Regions from separate parts of the Blautia sp. SF-50 genome, predicted to be linked through region 2. Evidence: riboswitches for the same ligand, from Rfam matches in the RefSeq annotation. Region 2 holds a riboswitch; the other holds the start of a gene.
The links. Region 2 has a riboswitch for cobalamin ahead of BLP57_RS10630 (ABC transporter permease). Riboswitches for the same ligand answer to the same signal wherever they lie in the genome.
Positions count from the first base shown of each region.

Region 1: it holds a riboswitch for cobalamin, as region 2 does, so the genes downstream of both, BLP57_RS06260 (sirohydrochlorin cobaltochelatase) here and BLP57_RS10630 (ABC transporter permease) in region 2, are expected to answer to the same signal.

Region 1 is NZ_FMUW01000007.1:67,123-72,922, reverse strand. It holds gene BLP57_RS06270 (DNA internalization-related competence protein ComEC/Rec2) at 1-374, shown strand, start outside; gene BLP57_RS06265 (NAD(P)/FAD-dependent oxidoreductase) at 464-1,843, shown strand; cobalamin riboswitch at 2,163-2,337, shown strand; gene BLP57_RS06260 (sirohydrochlorin cobaltochelatase) at 2,500-3,792, shown strand; gene BLP57_RS06255 (hypothetical protein) at 3,914-4,813, shown strand; gene BLP57_RS06250 (ABC transporter substrate-binding protein) at 4,810-5,800, shown strand, end outside.
Region 2 is NZ_FMUW01000015.1:41,471-47,270, reverse strand. It holds gene BLP57_RS10645 (oligopeptide/dipeptide ABC transporter ATP-binding protein) at 3-941, opposite strand; gene BLP57_RS10640 (ABC transporter ATP-binding protein) at 951-1,742, opposite strand; gene nikC (nickel transporter permease) at 1,723-2,586, opposite strand; gene BLP57_RS10630 (ABC transporter permease) at 2,602-3,531, opposite strand; cobalamin riboswitch at 3,668-3,841, opposite strand; gene BLP57_RS10625 (MATE family efflux transporter) at 3,989-5,347, opposite strand; gene BLP57_RS10620 (ABC-2 transporter permease) at 5,503-5,800, opposite strand, start outside.

The DNA of each region.
Region 1 (5,800 bases), on a different contig from region 2:
AAGATGTGAATGAGGAAGCTATGGTGATGGAGTTGTCTTTTGGAGATTTTCAAATGCTTTTTACCGGAGATATCGGTGCAGATACGGAGAAAAAGCTTCTGGCAGCCGGGGGGCTTGAGGATGTTGACTGTCTGAAGGTGGGACATCACGGTTCCCGTTATTCTACCACAGAAGCATTTCTTGAGAAAATAAAGCCGGAAGTGGCGATCATTTCCTGTTCTTCCACCAACACCTACGGACATCCGTCACCGGAAACCGTAGAGCGGCTTAAAGCGGCCGGAAGTCAGGTGGAATACACCATGAAAAACGGTGCTATTACCGTGGAAACAGATGGAAAAAAGCTTAAGATCGGAAGGTTCCGAAAAAAACGGTGACTTTTGAACATGTTTGTTGTAAAATAGACAGGGTTTGTGCAAAAACAAAATACTGAAAATGTGCAATACAAGATAAGGAGTTTTTATTTATGAAATATGATGTACTGATCGTAGGAGCAGGTCCCGGTGGAATCTTTGCGGCCTATGAACTGATGAATAATGATCCGGAGAAAAAGATCGCGGTTTTTGAAGCTGGTCATCCTCTGGAAAAAAGAAAATGTCCCATCGACGGAAAGAAAGTAAAATCCTGTATCCACTGCAAAACCTGTGCGATCATGAAGGGATTTGGCGGTGCAGGCGCTTTCTCCGACGGAAAATATAATATCACCAATCAGTTTGGCGGAACTCTGTACCAGCATATCGGCAAGGATACAGCCACAGAGCTGATGGAATATGTAGATAAACTGAACCTGATGCATGGCGGTGAAGGAACCAGGCTTTATTCTACCACAAACAGCGAGATCCGTAAGCTCTGCCTTCAGAACGGCCTGCATCTTTTGGATGCATCAGTCCGTCATCTGGGAACAGATATCAACTATGTGGTGCTTCAGAACCTCTATGAAAAAATGAAAGACCATGTGGACTTCTATTTTGACGCATCTGTTGACAAAGTAGAAAAAACTGAAGACGGTTATGCAGTTTTTGTAGGAGATGAGCGTTACGAGGGAACTTACTGTATCATCTCCGCAGGACGAAGCGGAAGTAAATGGATGGAGACGGTATGTACAGAGCTTAAGATCCCGACTCTTTCCAACCGTGTGGACATCGGAGTCCGTGTGGAGCTTCCGGCAGAGGTTTTCAGCCGTCTGACAGATGAGCTTTATGAGAGCAAGATCGTTTACAGAACTGAGAAGTTTGAGGATATGGTCCGTACCTTCTGCATGAACCCGCGAGGTGTTGTCGTGAATGAAAATACCAACGGTATCATCACAGTAAACGGTCACAGCTACGAAGATCCGGCAAAGCATACCAACAATACAAACTTTGCCCTTCTGGTATCCAAGCATTTCTCAGAGCCGTTCCATGACAGCAACGGATACGGTGAGAGCATTGCAAGACTTTCCAATATGCTTGGCGGTGGTGTTATGGTACAGCGGTTTGGAGATCTGATCCGCGGAAGACGAAGCACAAAAGCCCGTATTGAGGAAAGTTTCGTAACACCTACACTTTCTGCGACACCGGGAGATTTAAGCCTTGTTATGCCGAAACGTATCCTAGATGGCATCATCGAGATGATCTATGCTCTGGATAAGATCGCACCGGGAACCGCAGATGATGATACTTTGCTTTATGGCGTTGAGGTTAAATTCTACAACATGGAGGTCGAGATCGACGAAAATCTGGAAACCTGCCACAAGGGTCTCTTTGTTATCGGAGACTGTAGCGGCGTGACCCATTCTCTGTCCCATGCATCTGCCAGCGGAGTCTACGTAGCCAGATACCTGGAGCAGGAGTATTTTAACAGATAAACTGCAGAGCAGTTTATCTGTTATGAGCAAGTAGCAAAGCGGATTGCGAATATCCAGTGTAAGACAGTCCATTTCTGATATCAGGGTGATGACAGAAAGGGGCTGTTTTTTATGCAGGATATGCATGAATATTGGAGAAAGTATTCTGATAATAACTGACAGATACAGGGAGAAAACCGGTTACTGTTCACTGGTAATAATTCGCGAGGTATTTTTTGTGAGTGAAGATCACAGAAAATCGTGAATCGTCTGACATCAATCTTGACAAATTTATGAGTTTGTGGTAAAAGTTAGATAACCAGGTAAAAGAAAATATGTGCAAATGTTATAATGATAAGGTTGCATCCAGTCGGATGTGCAAAAGAGAATCCGGTGAGAATCCGGAACGATACCGTCACTGTGAAAGGGGAGCTGCTTTTATAACCACTGGGAGACCGGGAAGGGAAAGCAGCGTGGAACCAAGTCAGGAGAACTGCCTTATTGTGAGATTCAGGGATTCGCGGTTTACGAATCGGTATTCTCCATAACAATACAGAACTTCTTTTTATGTATTTGTATTGCGCAGAGAATCATGTGTGAGCAGGCGGCCGCAGAGAGCTGCTGCTTTTTTGTACATATCAGTATTCTGGAAATACATGAAAAGAGGACAATGAGAAATGAAAAGAAAAACAATGTTAGCTCTGATGCTCGCAGTTTCCATGACATGCTCTATGGGTGCGGCTACAACAGCAATGGCAGCAGAGGATTCTGCTACAGAAGAGAACGCTGAGGCAGCTGATACCACAGAGGCTTCTGATGCAGATCAGGAAGCAGCAGATAATGTAGCAGCTCTGATCGACAAGATCTATGTACAGGAAAGAAACGACACAACAGATGAGGACTGCAAGGCAGCCAAAGAAGCATGGGATGCTCTGACAGATGCTCAGAAAGAACTGGTAGAGGGTGAGAATGCAGATCCGGATTATTTCGGACGTGACACAGGAGATGCTTCCAAGGACGATCCGCGTAACCAGGATGAGATCGGTGAGAATGAACTTCTTGTTGTAAGCTTTGGTACTTCCTTCAATGACAGCCGTGCAGAGGATGTCAAGGGAATCGAGGATGCTCTTGCAGAAGCTTATCCGGACTGGTCTGTAAGAAGAGCATTTACAGCACAGATCATCATCAACCATGTAGAGGCAAGAGATGATGAAGTGATCGATAACATGCAGCAGGCTCTTGACCGTGCAGTAGAGAATGGTGTTAAGAATCTGGTTGTACAGCCTACCCATCTGATGCATGGTGCTGAGTACGATGAGATGACAGAAGCGATCAATGGCTATAAAGATAAATTCGAGTCTGTAGCTATCGCAGAGCCAATGCTCGGTGAGGTTGGAGACGATGCAACTGTGATCAATGATGACAAGAAAGCCGTTGCTCAGGCAATCACAGATACGGCTTGCAAAGAGGCCGGATTTGACAGCATGGATGCAGCAGCTGAGGCTGGCACAGCATTCGTATTCATGGGACATGGAACATCTCATACAGCTAACGTTACATACGATCAGATGCAGACACAGATGGAAAACCTTGGATTGAAGAACGCATTCATCGGTACTGTAGAGGGTAAGCCGGAAGATACAGCCTGCGACAAGGTTATCGAGAAGGTAAAAGAAGCAGGATACAAGAACGTTGTTCTTCGTCCGCTGATGGTTGTTGCCGGAGACCATGCAAATAACGATATGGCCGGTGATGAGGAGGATTCCTGGAAGAGCCAGTTTGTAGCATCCGGAAACTTCGATAAGGTTGACTGCCAGATCGAGGGTCTTGGAAGAATCGAAGCAGTTGAGAAGCTTTATGTAGAGCATACAAAGGCAGCCATCGATTCTCTGGGAAGCACTGAGGAGTCCGCAGATTCTGATGCAGCAGCAGATACAGAGGCTGATTCTGCTGAGGAGTCCGCAGAATAATAAATATAAAAATATCTGAGTGAGTTCAGATACCTATAAGAAATCAATGTAACTGCCCGGAAAGATCAGGAAGACTGTTTTCCGGGCAGATTGCTGTATCTATGGAAGGGAGAAGATTATCATGAAAAAACGCTATGTAAACTTAATTCTTGCAATGGCAAGTGCATCAGTCCTGGTGCTGGGCTCTGTGCCTGCGATGGCAAAAACAGATGAAACAAAAACAGAGTCCGGTGAGGAAGCAGAAGCTTCCGAAGAAAAGGATACAGATGCAGCCAAAGCAGATACCCTGGAAGATGGCGTTTATACAGCAGAGTTTGGTACAGACAGCAGCATGTTTCATGTAAATGAGGCCAATGACAAAAAAGGAGAGCTCACGGTCAAAGATGGTAAAATGACCATCCACGTAAGTCTGGTTTCCAAGAAGATCGTTAACCTGTTTGCGGGAACTGCCGAGGATGCCCAGAAGGACGGAGCAGAGATCATTGAGCCGACCACAGATACAGTGAAGTACAGCGATGGTTATACAGAGGAGGTTTACGGATTTGATATCCCGGTACCGGCCATTGGTGAGGAATTTAACGTGGCGATCCTGGGAGAAAAAGGCAAATGGTACGACCATAAAGTCAGCGTAAAGAATCCTGTAAAAACCTCTGACGACAAAAAATCCGAAGGGAAAAAACCGGAAGAGCTGAAGCTGGAGGACGGAACCTATGAGACGGATGTAACCCTTACAGGCGGAACAGGAAGAGCATCTGTAGAATCTCCAGCTAAAGTAGAGATCAAGGACAAAGAAGCTACGGCAACCATCATCTGGAGCAGTCCGAATTATGATTACATGATCGTGGACGGCGAAAAATATGAGCCGGTGAACAAAGACGGAAACTCCACATTTGAGATCCCGGTCACAGTCTTTGACGCAGAAATGGAAGTGACTGCAGATACTGTAGCCATGAGTACTCCTCACGAGATTGAGTATACCCTGAATTTTGATTCTTCGAGCATGAAAAAGGAAGAAAAATGAAAAAAATAATTTCATACATATTTCTGACGCTGACCCTGATCCTGGGGTGTGCTTTTGCAGTGCAGGCAGCAGAGACAGAACATAAGCCTGCGGATATTCCAGGCCTTACCTTTGATCACAGTATGGAGCTTTCCTACGCAAAGGAATTTAATGTGGATTACTACAACGATGGCTATGCGCTGCTCACCATTGATCAGGAAGGACAGTTTCTTGTAGTTCCCGAAGGCAAGAAAGCACCGGAGGGGCTGGATCCTGACATTGCGGTTCTGCAGCAGCCCATAAACAATATCTATCTGGTAGCAACCTCGGCCATGGATCTTTTCCGCGCTATCGACGGGATTGACAGCATCAAGCTTTCCGGAACCAAGGAAGACGGATGGTATATCCAGGAAGCAAAGGACGCTATGGAACAGAAAAAGATGATCTATGCCGGCAAGTACAGTGCTCCGGATTACGAGCTGATCCTGAACGATGGCTGTGACCTTGCCATTGAATCCACCATGATCCATCACAATCCGGAGGTACAGGAGAAGCTGGAGCAGTTCGGGATCCCTGTAATGGTAGAGCGTTCCAGTTATGAGAGTCACCCTCTTGGAAGAACCGAATGGATGAAGCTTTACGCAGTTCTTCTGGGAAAAGAAGATGTGGCAGAAAAGGTTTTCAAAGAGCAGACGGACAAGCTGGATAAGGTTCTCACAGCAGATAAAACAGACAAGACCGTAGCGTTCTTTTATATCAACTCCGTAGGTGCGGTAAATATAAGAAAAAGCGGCGACTATGTTTCAGAAATGATCTCTCTCGCAGGAGGAAATTATGTTCCGGAGGATACGGGAGTAAATGACAATGCTCTTTCCACCATGAATATGCAGATGGAAGAGTTTTATGCCAAGGCGAAGGATGCAGACTATATCATCTATAACAGTACGATTGACGGGGAACTTAAGACCATTGATGAGCTTCTTTCCAAAAGTAAGCTTCTTGCAGATT
Region 2 (5,800 bases):
TTTTACAGCATATGACATGCCGCAAAATGTCCTGTTTCAATTTCTGTCAATTCCGGTATATGCTCTCTGCATATATTTGTACATCTTCTGCACCGGTTCTGATATGGGCAGCCCTGTTCCGGAATGGTATCTGAAAATATTTTCTTTTCCTGCGATCCGATTCTTCGCATTTTCGGTTCTTTTACCGGAATAGAATCAAACAGATCTTTTGTATAAGGATGTACGGCAGTCTCCTTTAAGCTGTCCGTATGATCAATAAACTCGACCACGCGTCCCTGATACATAATAGCCACCTCTTTGCAGAGATATGGAACGTTGGACAGATCGTGAGTGATCAGTAAATAGGTCATCTCATATTTTTCCTGCAGCTCATTTAACAGATGCAGGATCTGCTTTCGTATGGAATAATCCAGACTGGATACCGGTTCATCACAGATCACAAGTTCCGGTCTTAATACCAATGCTCTCGCAATATTAGCTCTCTGACACTGACCTCCTGAAATCTGTCCAACATAACGGTTGCGGATATCCGGATCAAGCCCCGTCTGGATCAAAGCCTCCTTTACTCGCTCTTCATACTCACCCTCTTGCAGTTTTTCATGTAATTTCAAAATTTCCAGAATATTTTCTCCAATGGTATAACCGGGATCAAATACCCCGCTGCTGCTTTGAAAGACCATCTGAAGATTCTTGCGATATGGACGAAACTGCTTTTCAGACAAATCCTGCATTTCCTGTCCCTGAAACCAGAATTTTCCATCTGTAGGTTTCTCCAGGCCGGCGATCAGCTTTCCGAATGTAGTTTTACCACTTCCACTTTCACCGATCAGGGCCATGGATGATCCTGCATGGATTTCCAGACTTACATCATCCACTGCCTTCACAATTTTTTTCTTGCCATAATATTTTTTTAAATGTTCTGTCTTTAGTAACGTACTCATACTTTTCCCCTATAAAACTGCATCCAACAGTTTTTTTGTATATGAATGCTGCGGATGATAAAAGATCTCTTCAACCGTTCCGTTTTCCACTATTTCGCCGTCTTTCATGATCGAAACATCATCTGCGATCTCTGCCACCACACCCAGATCATGCGTAATAAATAACACGCCCAGATTTTCTTTCCTGGATAGCTGATAGATTTCTTCCAGGATCTGCTTCTGTACGGTTACATCCAAGGCTGTCGTCGGCTCATCTGCGATCAGATAATCCGGTTTCATGGACATGGCAATGGCGATCATAACACGTTGGCACATACCACCAGACAATTCGTAAGGTTTTTTCTTCATCAGTTCTTCCGGATCACGCAGATTCATCATCCGCAGACTTTCCAACGCTACTTCCCTTGCCTGTTTTTTGCTCATTTTGCGATGTTTTCTCAGTCCTTCCAGAAGCAGTTGTTCAACTGTAAAAAGCGGATCAAGAGCAGCAGTCGGATCCTGAAAGATCATTCCGATCCTGTCTCCGTATAACTGTCGTTTTTCTTTTCCTGATAACTTCAGAAGACTCTTTTCGTTCAGTGTCACATCTCCGGATATCACCTTTCCATTTCCTGCAAGCAGATTCATGATCGTCAGAGAGGTAACTGACTTGCCGCTTCCACTTTCTCCCACCAGAGCATGGATCCTTCCGCGTTTTACTTCCAGGCTGACATCTTTTACTGCATGAACCATTCCGTGAGATGTCTGAAACTCCACATGTAGTCTTTTTACCTTTAGAACATCATTTTTGGGCTGTTCCATTCTGTATTCCCTCCCCCAGATAATTAAATGCCAGAACAATGATCATGATCAGTATGCCCGGATAAAACATCAGTCTTGGATAAGTCTGGATATAACTTCTACTGTCACTGAGCATGATCCCCCATTCCGGTGTCGGTGCCTGCACACCAAGTCCGATAAAGGAAAAACCGGCAATTGACAGAATGATCGAACCGATTTCCATTGTTGCCAGTGCGATCACAGATGGCAGGATATTTCTCAATACATGCCTAAATATGATCCTTGCGTGGCCGCAGCCGCCGGCTTTTAGTGCGGTCATATAATTTTTATTTTTTTCCTGAAGTGTCAATGCTCGGGCAAGCCTTGCATATTCTGCCCAGGATACGACCGATAAGGACAGAATCAGATGAGCGCCGCTGGCTCCTACGGTTCCTGCAATGGCAAGTGCCACAATAAAGACCGGCATAGCCATAAATACATCAATGATCCTCATAATTATGGAATCGATTTTTCCACCTACATATCCGGCAAACAGTCCGATTGGCACCCCGACACATACGGTGATCAGAAGCACCGTAAAGCTGTAGCTCAGTGAATATCGGCTGCCCCAGAGAAGTCTTGATAAAATACATCGTCCCAGCTGATCAGTACCTAAAGGATATGCCGCCGACGGATTCTTTAATTTTATCGAAACATCCACAAGCAGCGGATCATGCGGCGCCAGTACAGGTGCAAAAATAGCTGCCAATGCAAAAATTATGACCACCATCAATCCTATTTTTGTTTTCGGTGACCGGAATACCTGTTTCCAGTACAGATTCTGGATCATGCTTTTTTCTGTTTTCTGCTTTCTTCTGCTTCCCATTCTATGATCTCTCCTTTACTTTAACTGGATTCGCCGGTCAATCGCAGAATAGGCGATATCCACAAGAAAATTTAATACTACAATGCCAACAGCCAGAATAAAGATAAAACATTGCAGCACCGGAGTGTCTTTTGAGATCACGGATTTCAATGCCAGATTTCCGATTCCCTGAATTGAAAAAATACTTTCTATCACAGCTGAGCCACAGAAAAAACCGATCACAATTGATACCAGACGTGTCAGCACAGGAATCAGGATATTTTTCAGACCATGACGCAAAATTACATTTACAGATGACAATCCCTTAGCTCTGCTGGCACGTATGTAATCCTGCTTCAGCACCTGTATCATATTGGTACGGATCAATCTCGTCATAATTCCAAAGAAACTGATATCCATGGCAAATGCCGCAAGAATCGGGATGCCTCCGGCATCTCCTCCGATCACGGAAATCACTTTTAGCTTTACTCCAAATATATAGAGCAGCATCAGACCGATCCAGAAAGACGGCATAGATACACTGAGGGACGACAAAATGCGAATGACTTTATCCAGAACTCTGTTTTCATAAATTGCCGACAAAATTCCAAGAGGGACTGATACGATCATCAACAATAAAAACGAAGTAACTGCCAGTTTAAATGTCTGTGGAAAATATCTTTTTAATTCCTCAAAAGCCGGTTTTCTGGTAGAATATGATTTTCCAAAATCGCCATGAAGTGCCTGATCCAGCCATTTCCCGTATTGTACCAGCACCGGCTGATCCAGTCCTTCCTCATGCCGTACTTCTTCTACCTGCTCCGGTGACGGATGCTCATATTTTTTCTCCGCCAGCACTCTGGCAGCATCACCTGCCGATATAAAACTCAGCATAAAAATAATAAATGTAACCGCCAGCACTACCGGAATCATAAATATAAAACGCTTTGCAATTACTTTTCCCATCTTCATCTCTCCTCATTTTTCATCTGTTTATTCGGTTAAAATAAAAAAAGCTGATATGATCCAGCATCATATCAGCACAAAAAACAAACCTCTACCTCAGGCAGAGCTTATTCCTTCTGTATCCCATCCGAATCAGAATTCTTCTGTCAAAAAGGCAAGTCTCCTGACTCCAGTTCTTCCTACTTACCATCTTCCCGGATCTCTCCAGTGATATTTTGGTTTTCGTCCCTGTCACAGTAGCGGTGGCTGTTCTGGCATTTCACCAGATTCCTTATTAAGTACTTTGTACACCCTTCTGACTATTCAATTTTCATAGTTGCAATGAATAAATATTATAATATCATACTTTTCTTTTTATATAAATAGTTTTTTGTCAAATATAAAATATCTGAACATTTCATAGTGAAACCCGGATATTTTCTGCCTGTATTATTATAAATCTCTTAAGTAAATAACATTATGTATGAACGGTGACTTCTTTATATTTCCGTATAATGATCATATAACTTACGAATAATAAAACAGCTGCGCTGCTCCATGCACAGATCTCTGCATAGTATATTCCATCTTCACCGATCAGTTTTGGCAGCAGCAGCGCAACACTGACACGCATTATAAATTCTGCAATGCCGCTGGCAAGCGGAATCAAAGTATTACCCAGGCCCTGGATAGCGGAACGATACACATACAGCAGATACAGCACCCACAAAAAGACAGCCATAATAAACAAATACTTATATGCTATATCCAATACCTGTCGGGTCTGATCCGGTTCACCGGATACAAACAGGGACAGTACATTACGTCCAAACAGTACCATCATGCCGGAAATGAAAGCCGAAGTGAGCACTGCCATATAAGTGCCGCTGCGCACGCCTTTTCGAATCCTCTGGTATTTTTTTGCACCAAGATTCTGGCCCACATAGGTTGTAATAGCATATCCATATGAAATGGCAGCCATCTCCAAAACCCCATACAGCTTGTTCGATGCCGTAAATCCCGCCACAAACAGAAAACCAAATCCATTGATCACATACTGTACCACAAGTCCTCCCACGGAGATGATCACATTCTGTATCGCAAGAGGAACCGCCAGTTCCAAAAGCCGCAGGCTCATAGAGGGCTGCCTGTAAAAGTCCTTCTTTTCCAGGCGGATATCCGGGATTTTACGTAATACGATCAAACAGTACAAGGCTGAAAATCCCTGTGCGATAACGGTTGCCACTGCTGCTCCGGCAATACCCCAGCCAAAAACCGCCACAAATAACAGATCCAGTCCCACATTGATCACTGCTGCCACTGTCATTGCGATCAACGGAGATCTGCTGTTTCCAAGTGCCCGAAGGATCGCTGCAAATATATTATAAGCAGCTATGATCGGGATTCCCGCAAAGATCAGCCGCAAATATAGCATTGTCAGATTAATGACATTATCCGGTGTCTGTAAAAATAAAAGAACATGATAAACTGTACCTTCACTTACTGCGAGTACGACCACAGACAGTAATGCTGTCATGATATAGCTTTTCGCTACTGCACATTTCAGATTTTCCTTTTCCCTTGCTCCATAATACTGAGATACAAGAATAGAAAAACCCTGTGTGATACCTGTCATGATCCCCAACACCAGCCATACCAGCCAATCTCCGGCACCTACTGCCGCCAGTGCTTTAACTCCTACCACTTGTCCGACAATCATGGTGTCTGCCATTGTATAAAACTGCTGAAAAATATTTCCAAGCATCATTGGTATGGCAAAAGTTATGATCAGTTTTCCGGGAGATCCGGCAGTCATATCTTTTTCATTAGTTCCCATAAGAATCTCCTTTTCTTTTCATCCTTGTCCGTTATTTTACAAGGGACTCTTACGAAACACAAGACTATTTTTTCACAAAGTTTTTCTCATATTTTTGGTAGCTATTACATCTTTATGATCATTATTTTTAATGGATCATTTTTGCCACGCCTATATTAAAACTCTTTCTTCTTCATGGCGCTCATACTATACTTATACGAAGCAAACCATATAAGCAGACTTAGCACAATAAGGGCAATCCCGATTTCAAAATCCCCTATTCCCCCTATCATATGCAGAATACTTTCTTTTAATCCCAAGTTAGTCTTCACAAAAGATCTAATTGTATAACAAATCGCAAAAATAATTAAAATTGCGATTGGCAGCACAATTCGCCCTTTCTCTCCTTCGAACCTTATCCTGATCGCGATCATAATTCCCGCAATTGCCTGAAACACAAAAAATGTGATCAAC